3 regions of the Erwinia persicina genome follow, and region 1 is predicted to be linked to each of the others. Evidence: predicted binding sites of a transcription regulator. Region 1 holds the regulator's gene; each other region holds the start of a gene.
The links. Region 1 encodes LexA, which represses DNA repair genes until DNA is damaged. Its sites were predicted from a motif close to TNCTGTATGTACATACAGNA; they were not measured.
Positions count from the first base shown of each region.

Region 2: dinB (DNA polymerase IV) is a predicted target of LexA. The motif match lies at 2,078-2,097, and genes of this name have one in related genera.
Region 3: dinG (ATP-dependent DNA helicase DinG) is a predicted target of LexA. The motif match lies at 2,354-2,373, and genes of this name have one in related genera.

Region 1 is NZ_CP082141.1:4,297,800-4,302,250, reverse strand. It holds gene plsB (glycerol-3-phosphate 1-O-acyltransferase PlsB) at 1-1,709, opposite strand, end outside; gene K6L24_RS19875 (diacylglycerol kinase) at 1,837-2,205, shown strand; gene lexA (transcriptional repressor LexA) at 2,312-2,920, shown strand; gene dinF (MATE family efflux transporter DinF) at 3,007-4,329, shown strand.
Region 2 is NZ_CP082141.1:3,639,171-3,643,621, reverse strand. It holds gene lpcA (D-sedoheptulose 7-phosphate isomerase) at 1-275, shown strand, start outside; gene K6L24_RS16875 (class II glutamine amidotransferase) at 426-1,193, shown strand; gene dpaA (peptidoglycan meso-diaminopimelic acid protein amidase) at 1,164-1,898, opposite strand; gene dinB (DNA polymerase IV) at 2,112-3,167, shown strand; gene pepD (beta-Ala-His dipeptidase) at 3,258-4,451, opposite strand, start outside.
Region 3 is NZ_CP082141.1:3,195,521-3,199,971, forward strand. It holds gene ybiB (DNA-binding protein YbiB) at 1-140, opposite strand, end outside; gene dinG (ATP-dependent DNA helicase DinG) at 168-2,330, opposite strand; gene K6L24_RS14620 (GNAT family N-acetyltransferase) at 2,469-2,999, opposite strand; gene K6L24_RS14625 (helix-turn-helix domain-containing protein) at 2,996-3,559, opposite strand; gene K6L24_RS14630 (MerR family transcriptional regulator) at 3,710-4,441, shown strand.

The sequences.
Region 1 (4,451 bases):
TCCGGCACGGTTGAGTCAGGCGAGTAGGGGACGTTGCGCAGCAGCTGTACGTAACAATCAAGCTGTTCGGTCAGCTGTTCACGGGTCATGGAGCGCTGACGCGAGGCCAGCAGGGCGGTCACGCAGAGGTTCATGGCGTTGGCCGCCCCGGCATTGTTGATCCGCACCATCACTTTCTGCGCGATGTCGTTGACGGCCGGGGTCAACCATGCCGGGCGCTGCGCCTCAATCGGATCGATGGCGTCACGCCACTCCGGCACCTGATTATTCAGGTAGGCAATCAGCGGCAGCGGTTCACCAAAATTGACATAGCCCTGGCCCAGGTTGCGCAGCTTACGCAGCCCGCGCACCATCGACATAAAGCCTTCTTTCTCTTTGGTCGCGCCGCGCAGCTCTTTCGCGTAGGTGCCCACTTCCATCACATGCTCGTAGCCGATATAAATCGGCACCAGGGTGATAGGGCGATTGCCACCGCGCAGCATCGCCTGGATGGTCATCGACAGCGTGCCGGTTTTCGGGTCCAGCAGGCGGCCCGTACGTGAACGGCCCCCTTCCACAAAGTACTCAACGGAATAGCCACGGGTGAACAGTTCACCCAGGTATTCGCGGAACACCGTGGAGTAAAGCTTGTTGCCCTTAAAGGTTCGCCGGATAAAGAAGGCGCCCAGGCGGCGGAAGATCGGGCCGGCAGGCCAGAAGTTCAGATTGATGCCGGCTGCGATATGCGGCGGCACCAGTCCCTGGTGATAAAGCACGTAGGAGAGAAGCAGGTAATCCATGTGGCTGCGGTGACAGGGAACATAGACAATTTCATGCCCGTCCTGCGCCAGCTGGCGCACGCGTTCACCGCCGTTAACATTAATTCCCTGGTATAATTTGCTCCAGGTCCAGCCCATAATGCGGTCGGTCAGGCGAATCGCTTCGTAAGAGAAGTCAGCGGCGATCTCTTCCATCAGCTCAACGGCATTCTGCTGGGCTTTTTCATGGGAGATCTTTTTGCTGCGTGCCTCATCCTCTACCGCTTTGGCGATAGCCTTGGACTGCAGCAGCTTGTTGAACAGATCCTGACGCACCGGCAGGCGTGGGCCGACGGCGGCCAGACGCTGGCGGGCGAAGTGCATCCTGGCGACGCGTGCCAGCTTCTGGGCAATGATTTTATCGGTGCCGTGTTCAGTCGCCATATGGCGCAGAGATACCATCGGCGAGAAGCGCACGAAGCTGTCGCGGCCCAGCCAGAGCACCGCAAAGAATTTCTGAATGCCGTTCAGCATTCGCAGGTGCGGCTGATCGTCACCCTGAACTTCGCGGCCAGGGGCACGGCCAAACATCACCGATACCGGCACCATCTGCACATCCAGTTCGGGATGATTACGGTGCAGGTCGAGATATTCGTGGAACAGCTTGACCGACTGCAGATTCGGCACAAAATACGGGAAAACGCGTGGGCCATCATGGATAAACACATGGCGGGGCAGAACTGTGCCGTCAATCTCCAGCGGTTCCAGGGGATCGGGAAGGTCCTGTTTGCGACACTGCTCACGCAGGGCAAGGAGATCCGCCTTTGAATCATAAGGCAGCACATACATAATAGGGCGCGACGTATCAAGCCCGAGTTCGGCAACCGGTTCAGCCGGGATTGCCTTACTTTTTACCAGTAATTTAACTGGCAGATTCAATAAGTTATAATATAAATTACGCCAACCTGACATAGATAACATGAAGCCTCTTGTTAGCAAAGCGCCGCAAGCATACCAGAAAGCGCCAACAGAATCTGTGGTGTTGAAAAACCTGTAGTTCCACTCATTGACGTTAAACTTCTCAAAGGGTTCCCTGATTATGGCAAATAATGTCACTGGACTGACACGAATCATAAAAGCGGCTGGCTACTCGTGGAAAGGCATCCGCGCGGCATGGCAGCATGAAGCGGCCTTTCGCCAGGAAGCCGTGGCGGCCATTATCGCTATTGCCATCGCCGTCTGGCTGGACGTCGATGCGGTTACCCGGGTGTTGCTGATAGGGTCGGTGGTGATGGTGATTATTGTGGAAATCCTCAACAGCGCCATCGAAGCCGTCGTTGACCGTATCGGCAGTGAAATTCATCCGCTGGCCGGGCGGGCGAAAGATATGGGGTCAGCGGCGGTGCTGTTGGCTATCTTGCTGGCAATGTTTGTCTGGATCATGCTGTTAGTGCCGCATTTGCGATGAGTTTTCCAAAAATCGCCACAAACGGTATTTCGCCCAACTTTAGGTTTTCAATGTCTAAATACCTGTATATACTCACAGTCGACTGTATAAACAACCAGGGGGCGGGATGAAAGCACTAACGGCAAGGCAGCAGCAGGTCTATGACCTGATTCGCGACCACATTAATCAAACCGGCATGCCACCAACGCGCGCGGAGATTGCTGCGCAGCTCGGTTTCCGTTCCCCGAATGCGGCTGAAGAACACCTGAAGGCGTTAGCGCGTAAGGGCGTAATTGAGATCGTATCCGGCGCTTCGCGCGGTATTCGCCTGATGATGGAAGAAGAAGACGGTCTTCCACTGATTGGTCGCGTGGCAGCAGGTGAACCTTTGCTGGCAGAACAGCATATTGAAGGCCACTATAAGGTTGACCCTGACCTCTTTAAACCCGGCGCAGACTTCCTGCTGCGTGTTAGCGGAATGTCGATGAAAGACATCGGTATTATGGACGGCGACCTGTTAGCCGTGCATAAAACGGAAGATGTGCGTAATGGCCAGGTCGTGGTGGCGCGCATTGACGACGAAGTGACGGTAAAACGCCTGAAAAGGCAGGGGAATACGGTGCAGCTGCTGCCCGAAAACCCGGATTTCAAACCGATCATCGTTGACCTGCGTCAGCAGACACTGACGATTGAAGGCCTGGCTGTCGGTGTGATCCGCAACGGCAACTGGCTGTAACCGGTACTTCACTCCCCGCTAAATGCTGTGTGCTGCTTAAGCGGCGCGCAGCATCGTCAGTGAGGGTTTTCCGCTGATGGACTCTGATGACACTGCTGACCCCCGCAGATAAAAGCCTCTGGCGGCTCGCGCTGCCGATGATCCTCTCTAATATCACCGTGCCTCTGCTAGGCCTGGTCGATACGGCCGTGATTGGCCATCTGGACAGCCCCACTTATCTGGGCGGTGTCGCGATTGGCACGACCATTACCAGTTTCCTGTTTATGCTGTTGCTGTTTTTACGCATGAGCACCACCGGGCTGACGGCACAGGCCTTTGGCGCTAACGATAAACAGGCCCTGGCGCGTGCGCTGATGCAGCCGCTGCTGCTGGCCGTTTCTGCCGGGCTGCTGTTTATTGTCCTGAAGCAGCCGATCACGCATCTGGCGCTGGGGATAACGGGCGGCAGTGACGACGTCCTGCATCAGGCCGCACTGTTTATGCAGATACGCTGGCTCAGTGCGCCGGCGACGCTGGCAAATCTGGTGCTGCTGGGCTGGCTGCTTGGTGTGCAGTATGCCCGGGCACCGGTCATCCTGCTGGTCGTCGGTAATCTGGTGAATATCGTGCTCGACCTCTGGTTTGTCATCGGGCTGAAGTGGGGCGTGCAGGGGGCCGCAGCGGCAACGGTAATCGCGGAATACACCAGTCTGATCGTCGGCCTGCTGCTGGTATGGCGGGTTATGGTGATGCGGGGCCTGTCACTGCGTCTGATGTTAAGGGCCTGGCGGGGAGATGTGTCGCGACTGCTGCGTCTGAACCGCGACATCATGCTGCGTTCGCTCCTGTTGCAGATCTGCTTCGCCTCGCTGACCCTCGTTGGCGCGCGCCTGGGTAATGACATCGTGGCGGTCAATGCCGTACTGCTGATGTTTCTTACCTTCACCGCCTACGCGCTGGACGGCTTTGCCTATGCGGTGGAGGCCTGTTCCGGTGAAGCGTATGGTGCACGCAACAGCCAGCAGTTACTGAGCGTGTGGCACGCTGCCTGCCGTCAGTCTCTGGTCGTTGCGCTGGGGTTCTCCCTGCTTTATGCCCTGGCGGGTGAGCACATTGTTGCGCTACTGACCTCCCTTGAACCGCTGCGCCAGCTTGCCGACCAGTATTTATGGTGGCAGGTGTTGATGCCACTGGCGGGAGTAGGCTGCTATCTGCTGGATGGAATGTTTATTGGCGCGACCCGCGCCAGCGAGATGCGTAACAGTATGGCCGTCGCCGCGCTGGGTTTCGGACTGACGCTGTGCAGCGTCCCCTGGCTGGGCAATCACGGCCTGTGGCTGGCGATTACGTTATTTCTCCTACTGCGCGGCGTGACGCTGTGGGCGATCTGGCGGCGGCACTGGCGTCACGGCACATGGTTTATTCCCTGAAACATTTACTTACGTAAGTACCGCTTCGCTAGCTCGCTGATTTGGCTGTTTTTTTAGGGTGTTTAACACCAATAGCCAGGGCGTTAACGGCTCAGGTGCGATTTCTCTACTACAATTATCTC
Region 2 (4,451 bases), 660 kb from region 1:
CCCGCTATATCGAAGCGGTCGGCAGCGCAGGGGATGTTCTGCTGGGGATTTCAACCTCCGGCAATTCCGCCAACATTATCAAAGCCGTTGAGGCCGCGCGTGCGAAAGGGATGAAGGTGATCACCCTGACCGGCAAAGACGGTGGAAAAATGGATGGTGTGGCGGACGTGGAGATCCGCGTGCCGCACTTCGGCTATGCTGACCGCATCCAGGAAATTCACATCAAGGTGATCCATATTCTGATGCTGCTCATCGAAAAAGAGATGGTCGCTTAATCCCCTTCATCTTTCACGCCGCAGGTGCGTTGGCTGCTCTCGTCAACCCCGGTCACTTACTCGTGTAAGCTCCCGGGGATTCATGCGTTTGCCGCCTTCCTGCAACGTGAAATCCATTGGGGATAGAATCTATTTTCACGAGGTAATCCTGTGTGCGAACTATTAGGGATGAGCGCAAATGTCCCGACGGATATCTGTTTTAGCTTTACCGGGCTGGTTCAGCGCGGTGGCGGGACGGGGCCGCATAAAGACGGCTGGGGTATCACCTTCTATGAAGGGAAAGGGTGCCGCACCTTTAAAGATCCACAGCCCAGCTTTCAGTCACCGATTGCCCGTCTGGTGCAGGACTACCCAATCAAATCCTGTTCAGTCGTCGCGCATATCCGGCAGGCGAACCGGGGCGAGGTGTCGCTGGAAAACACCCATCCGTTTACCCGGGAACTGTGGGGGCGTAACTGGACTTACGCGCACAACGGCCAGCTTAAAGGCTATAAAAACCTGGATACCGGTCCGTACCGTCCCATTGGCGAAACGGACAGTGAGTTAGCATTTTGCTGGCTGCTGCATAAGCTGACCACCCGTTATCCCCGCACGCCGGGTAACTGGCCGGCGGTATTCCGCTATATTGCGGAGCTGGCAGGAGAGATGCGTGAAAAAGGGGTGTTTAACATGTTGCTGTCAGACGGGCGGTATCTGATGGCATTCTGCTCGACCAATCTGTTCTGGATCACCCGGCGTGCGCCGTTCGGCAAGGCCAAGCTGCTGGATCAGGACGTGGAAATTGATTTTCAGAAGCAGACCACGCCAGATGATGTGGTCACAGTCGTTGCCACTCAGCCGCTGACGGCGAATGAAACCTGGCACAAGATTGAGCCAGGTGAATGGGCACTATTTTGCCTGGGTGAGCGCCAGGGCTGATTCCGGTGCGCCAGGGCTGGCCATCATCGGGCTGCCCATGACGTACTTGCCGGCACTGACGCTGACCGACGGCGGCTGTTTCGTCTGCACGAACTGGGCGTAACCTGGCTGCAGCTGCTTCCAGAAATTGATGTAGGTAGAGTACCGGTGGCGCTGCATATTGCTTTCCGTCATGCGGAACGGATAGATGCTGACCTCTACACGGGGCTGGCCGTTGCGTAGCGCCGCTTCCACGTAATGATAAATCTCATCCATATAGGCGTCGGTCATGGCGTAGCAGCCTACAGATACGCAGTTGCCATGGATCATCAGGTATTTACCCTGATAGCCCTGCTGACGATCGTATTCATTCGGGAACCCGACGTTGATCGCGCGGTAAAAGCGGCTGTCAGGTTTCAGCTGTGAAAGCCCTACGCTGTAAAACCCTTCCGGACTTTTGAAGTCGCCCTGAACACGCTTTGGCCCAAGACCACCGGAAAAATTACAGATGCGGTAACTGTTCAGCAGGCGGTATTCGTTACCGATCTTGCCGTAAAGTTCCAGCGTGCGCTCTTCTTTAAAGATTTGCAGGTACACGGGGGTGCCAATTAATTGTTTCTTTAACTCTTTGCTTACCGGGGCCAGGGGTGTAACCGAATCCGGTACGCTGGCAAAGACAACGGCTGGCAGAAAAATCATCGCAAACAGCAGTGCGATTTTGCCCATTCTGGTTCCCTTGAAATGTAGGGGTTGGAAGCAACGCCGGAGGCGTCTGTTGACGTGCAATCTCGGACAATTCCGCTATCGCTGCGTCACCTTAGCATTGTCTATTTTTTTATCAAGACAGGGAAGAACAAAAACCTTTTTTTATGCGTGTTTTGCTCTGCATTGAACTCTGATAATTTAACTGTATACTTATCCAGTATTGTCGGAGGGGTTATGCGTAAAATTATTCACGTGGATATGGACTGCTTTTTTGCCGCCGTTGAAATGCGCGATAATCCCAGTCTGCGCGACATTCCGATCGCCATCGGCGGCAGCGAAAAGCAGCGCGGCGTGATCAGCACTGCCAACTATCCGGCGCGAAAATATGGCGTACACAGCGCCATGTCGACGGCGATGGCGCTGAAGCTGTGTCCGCATCTGACGGTGGTGCGCGGCCGTTATGATGCCTATAAAGAAGCCAGCACCCATATCCGTGACATATTCTCCCGCTATACCTCTCTGATTGAACCGCTCTCGCTGGATGAAGCCTATCTGGATGTCACCGACAGCCCGCACTGCCAGGGTTCCGCTACGCTGATTGCGCGTGAAATCCGGGACACCATTCAGCAGGAACTGAACCTTACTGCATCTGCCGGCGTGGCTCCGATTAAATTTCTGGCCAAAATCGCCTCCGATATCAATAAGCCCAATGGCCAGTTTGTGATCACGCCGCCCGAGATGTCCGATTTCCTGCTTGGCCTGCCGCTGTCGAAGATCCCCGGCGTGGGAAAAGTGACGGCGCGAAAGCTGGAAGAGCTGGGGCTGACCACCTGCGCAGATGTGCAGAAAACCGACCTGGCCAGGCTGCTGAAGCGTTTTGGTAAGTTTGGCCGCGTGCTGTGGGAGCGCTGTAACGGCATCGACGACCGTGAAGTGATTACCTCACGTGAACGGAAATCGCTGGGTGTCGAGCGGACGCTGTCGGAGGACATCCATCAGTGGGATGACTGCCTGGCGATCATCGACCTGTTGTACGACGAGCTGGCGCGGCGGCTGGATAAAATCAAACCGGATCGTCAGATTGCCCGTCAGGGCGTCAAACTCAAGTTTGACGATTTCCAGCAGACGACCCAGGAACATGTCTGGCAGGTACTGAATAAAGACGATTTAATTGAGATTGCGCGGAAAAGCTGGGACGAGCGTCGCGCAGGTCGCGGCGTCAGGCTGGTGGGATTGCATGTCACGCTGCTCGATCCCCAGTTGGAAAGGCAGTTGTTGTTAGGGCTGTAAACGTGCCACAGGAATCGATCGAAAAAATGGCTGGCCGGGCAGAGAAAGGCAGGGCGGACCTCCTTTCCGGTCCGCCCGTCATACCTGATATTACTTCGCCGGGATCGCTTTCAGCAGCGCGGTCAGCAACTGCCAGTAAAGCCCGACGCTGGCAATATGTACCTGCTCATCCGGGGAGTGAGGGCCGGTGATGGTCGGTCCAATCGAGACCATATCCATCTGCGGATAGGGCTCTTTAAACAGACCGCACTCCAGACCCGCGTGGATAACCTGAATGTTCGGGGTTTTGTCGAACAGTTTTTCATAGGTTTCACGCACCAGCGCCATGACCGGCGAACTGGCATCCGGCTGCCATCCCGGGTAGCTGCCTTTGGCAAGGGTTTTCGCCCCGGCCAGCTGGCCCAGTGCGGTGAGCATTTCCACCACATACTCTTTACCGCTGTCGATCAGGGAGCGGATCAGGCAGTTAATTTTTGCTTCATTGCCTTCAAATGTCACCACGCCCACATTGAGGGAGGTTTCTACCACCCCTTTCATGACATCAGACTGACGGATCACCCCGTTCGGAGTGCTGTTCAGCAGGGCGATAAAGCGGTCACGGCTGGTGTTGTCCAGCACCTGAGGGGCCTGCGCCAGGTCTTCCACCGCGACGGCGATATTTTTTTCTTTCAGGCCCAGCTCATTTTGCAGTGTCAGCAGATAGCCTGCCGCCAGGGACTTTAGCTTGTCGAGGCCGGCAGGCGAAACCGCCAGCGTGGCAAACGCCTCACGCGGAATCGCGTTGCGCAGCGTACCACCGGCAAAGTCAACCAGACGCAGGTCGAGTTCTTGCGCATGTGTAAACAGGAAGCGCGCCAGCAGCTTATTCGCGTTACCGAGACCGACATGAATATCACAGCCGGAATGTCCACCTTTCAGGCCTTTCAGCGTCAGTTTGACCGTCTGGTAGTCTGCCGGAACCGCTTCATAGGTCAGCGGCAGGGTGCTGGTAAAGTCAATCCCACCCGCACAGCCCATGTAGATCTCACCTTCCTCTTCGGAGTCGGTGTTGATCAATATATCGGCCTGCAGCCAGCCGGCCTGCAAGCCGAATGCACCCGCCATACCGGTTTCTTCGGTCATGGTCAGCAGCACTTCCAGCGGGCCATGCTCCAGGCTGTTATCAGCCAGTACCGCCAGTGTTGAAGCCATGCCAATACCATTATCGGCACCCAGCGTGGTGCCCCGCGCTTTCACCCACTCGCCATCTATCCACGGCTGAATCGGATCTTTCGTAAAGTCATG
Region 3 (4,451 bases), 1.1 Mb from region 1:
ATCAGTATCGCACCCAGTTCCAGATCGGGTACCTCACCGGCCAGCATGCAGCGATAAAGTTGATGTGCGGTGTCAGCATCAAGATGACGGGCGTGATTCTTACCGCGTCCGACTTCTTTAATAATCTTGTTATATTCCATGCTTATGCTCAGTCAGAGTTAAGGGGGTTAACGACGCCGGCGCGCTGCGGGCTTCTTTTTCACCGCAGGTGCGACGGCCCTGGGCAGTTCACCCTCCGGCATCGGTGGCTGCGCAATCGGGAACACCGGTAGCGCCCCCAGCAGACGTGCGCCATAGCTTTTGCTGATCAGCCGGCGGTCATAAATCACAATCTCGCCGAAACAGTCATGGCTGCGGATCAGCCTGCCCACCTGTTGGATCAGGTTAAACGAGGCACTGGGCAGACTTTGCACTTCAAACGGATAGCGCTTCAGGCTTTTCAACCACTCGCCCTCCGTCAAAATAACCGGACTGTCTATCGGGGGGAAAGCAATTTTATGAATATGCACCTGGGAAAGCAGATCACCCTTCAGATCCAGCCCTTCTGCGAAGGACTGTAGCCCCACCAGCACGCTGGTCTCCCCCTGCTCCACGCGTTTGCGGTGCAGCGCCACCAGCGCAGGCCGGGGTTTATCCCCCTGCACCAGCATCATCAGCCTCAGCTCGGGCAGGTAGGCGAGAAACTGATGCATGGCGCGACCACTGGCGAACAGCACCAGAATACCTTTATGGGCGGCCAGCTTAATCTGATGACGGAAAAAGTGCGCCATTTCAGCAAGATGCATCACTTCATTGGCCAGCATCGGCTCATATTTCATCTGCGGGATAATCAGCGTCCCCTGCGTCACGTGATTAAACGGGGAGTCGAGTGCGACAAAGCGGTCACCCTGTTTTTCACTCAGCCCGGACATCTCCTGCAGGCGCTGAAAACTGTTGAGGGAACGCAGCGTGGCCGACGTCACCACCACGTGAGGGATCTTACGCCACAGTAATTTTTCCAGCTGTTCACTGACGCGGATGCCGGCACAGTGAAAAAGCAGATGTGCCGAACCGTCACGTACTTCCCGCGTCACCCATTTGGATACCGGCGCACCGGAGGCCTGCTCCATCGCTGCCAGCCGCCACAGCTTGCTGGTCGCTTCAAACCAGCCCAGAGCACGGCTCATCTGAATCAGTGTGCGGTGCAGACGCACCACGTCAAACTGCCCGCTCTTCTCGCTGAGGTCATTCATCATCCCTTCCGCCAGCCCGCGCAGCGCATCGCTGAGTTTAAACAGCCGGGCGCAGATCGTCAGGATCTCGTCGGGAAGTCGCCCCATCTCAAAGCGATACTCCCCTTCCTGGCTGTCCGGCGGCAGATACAGCCCCAGGATCTGCGACAGCATCTGCAACTGTTCGCGCACCTCTTCGCAGTGCGCTTTCAGTTTATCGGGGTGGCTGAGAGACGGCGGCCGCTTGGGGCGGAACTGCGCCAGGCACTGCTCCACCAGACGGCAAAACAGATCGAGCTGCAGCTGGGTCCAGCCCGGCGTAATATCACCGCTCATCTCCAGGGCATCGCGCGCCACATCCGGCAGGTGATGGCCTTCATCCAGTACCAGCAGCAGATTTTTCGGCGGGGGCAGTACGGATTCGGTCTCCAGCGCGGCCATCACGAGGGCATGGTTGGCCACCACCACATCAGCATCTTCAATTTCGCGGCGGGCCACATAGAACGGGCATTCACGGAACCAGTTGCAGTTGCTGCCGAGGCAGTTGGCTTTATCGGTGCTGAGGCGCTGCCAGAGGGAGTCTTCGATATTTTCCGCACAGTGATCGCGCAGCCCATCCCACTGGTAGCGTTTCAGGGATTTTTCCAGTTCGGTGCAGATCGCCCGCTCATCCTTGCTGGCGGTCATATCGTCATCAAGGAACAGCAGCAGATCGCCCTGATTTTCTTCATCCGTGGCCAGGGCGGAGAGATTGCGCGGGCAGACGTAGCGTCCACGGCCAAAAGCAGCCGTAAATTTCAGATCGGGAATAATTTTCTTCAGCAGCGGCAAATCTTTGCTGAAAATCTGATCCTGCAGCGCCACGTTAGCCGTGCTGACCACCAGTGGTTTTTCTTCGGCGCGGCTGACGGCAATGCCGGGGATCAGGTAGGAGAGCGTTTTCCCCACGCCAGTGGGGGCTTCAATGGCCAGATGACGTCCGTCATCTCCCGACAGCGTTTTAGCCACCTCAGCAATCATCTGACGCTGAGGTGCGCGCGGAATAAAATCGGGGACCTGCTGCTGCAGGGCTTTATACCACCCGGCAATTTGCGTTTTTAACGCGACAGTTAACGCCATGACAACCACTTCCAGCTAAACAAGCCTGTATTTTTACACAGTATGGCGGCGGCGTCAGCCTGCAAACGTTAATCTTGCAGGAGCGCCTGCTGTTTCAGCAGGTCATCCCGTGCCGGACAGGGCTTCCCCCCGCGCACTTTAAATCCCCTTCCCCGGGATCTTAAACATCACCGTGGTTGCCTCCATCACCCCGGCGGTGGATCGGGCATAGTCGGGGATCTGCCCCGCCGCCCGCCACCCCAGCGAGCCGTACAGCATTTCAGCCACGTCACCGCTGCGGGTATCCAACACCAGCAGGCTGCGGCCGAGTTCAGCAGCGCGTGCCTCCGCCTGCTGCATCAGCGCGCGGGCAATGCCGCTGCGACGCGCCTCAGGGTGAACCAGCAGTTTGCACACCTCGGCGCGGTGGGCGCCGTTGGCGGGCATGGCCAGCGTCAGCATCACCGTACCGACAATCCGCCCTTCCCGCCGGGCGACCAGCAGCTGTTTATCCCCGCAGGCCAGGCTCAGAACCGCATCAAGCCAGAAACGGTTAAACTGCTGCGAGTCGCGATCGACAAAACCGATACTCGCGCCTTCGGCCACGCAGCCATCCAGCACATCACACAGCGCCGCGATCTCCTGTCGGGCCTGTGCCGCGTCCAGCCACTGATAACTGATAGTTTTCATGGGCGAGCCACCACCAGCGCGTAATGCGCCCCGGCAGGCTCAGGCGCATGAAAAGTGCTACGCCCAAACAGATGAAAGCGCAGGCAGTCGCCCTGTTCCAGTCGCCACAATTGCCCCTCCATATGAAATTCCAGCACCCCTTCCAGTATCCAGATATGTTGTTCCAGCCCGGACAGCGGGGGAATGTCGTAATCAATGCGCGCACCGCCCTGCAGTCTGGCATCTATCAGCTCGGCATGAAACGTCTGAGCGGGGGGAGAGATCGACCGGCGCTCATAACCATTTTCCACATCGCGCCAGACGTTTTGTTGATGTGGCCGCAAAAGCTGTACAGCGTCCTGTTCCACTTCACTCAGCAGCCGTGACATGGTCAGCCCGTAAGCATGACACAGACGGTTAAGCAATGACGCGGTGGGACTGGTCTCAGAACGTTCGATGCGGGATAGCGAAGCGCGGCTGATCCCGGTAAGCTCGGCCAGTGTTTCCAGCGACCAACCTTTTTCCAGGCGCAGGTCTGCAAGGCGTTGTGCCAGACGTTGTTCCGTTGGGGTATATTCCATCTTATTTTCTCATATATGGGAATAAATCTCTTAAACGAGATATAACAGGCCATTTCCACTATTTCAACTTGTACAATAAATAATACTTTGTACAACCTGATAATATTGGTTAGGCTGATAACAGGTCTGACAGTCAGTAAGAGGTAATTCATGGCACTGTACAGTATCGGAGACGTCGCAGAGCGCTGCGGCATCAATCCGGTAACGCTGCGCGCATGGCAGCGTCGCTATGGTCTGCTTAAGCCACAGCGTACAGAAGGAGGTCATCGTCTGTTCGATGAAGACGATGTGGCGCGCATTGAAGAAATTAAACGCTGGATTGAGAGCGGCGTGCCGGTCGGCAAGGTGAAGGCCCTGATCGAAGGCGAAAACATTAATACGGATGATGGATGGGCGGCCATTCAGGAAGAGATGCTGATCGTTGTCCGCCAGGTACGCCCGTCTAAATTACGGGTAAAAATTGCCGCCATAGGAAAAGATAATCCGGCCGAAATGCTGATCGACAACGTATTCGTACCGATTCGTCAGCGACTGGGGTTAGATCAAAACACTGCCAGAGCGATGTGTAGTTTATTAGATGGCGCGTTAATTGATTACATTGCCTTCTGTTTAACCGGCTCACGTAAAAAAGCGGGTAAAGATGCCCTGCTGATCGGCTGGGGGATCGCTGACCGCACGCGGCTGTGGATGGAGGCCTGGCGGCTTTCTCAGCAAGGCTGGCGTATCGACGTACTGGCAGAACCGCTGGAGTCGCCGCGTCCCGAGCTGTTCCCCGGACAGCATATTTTTGTCTTCACCGAGAAAGCCCTGACCAAACGCCAGCAGGAGCAGTTAACCCAGTGGCAGGCTCAGGGATTCTCGATTACCGCACACGGCCAGTGAGGGATCCGGT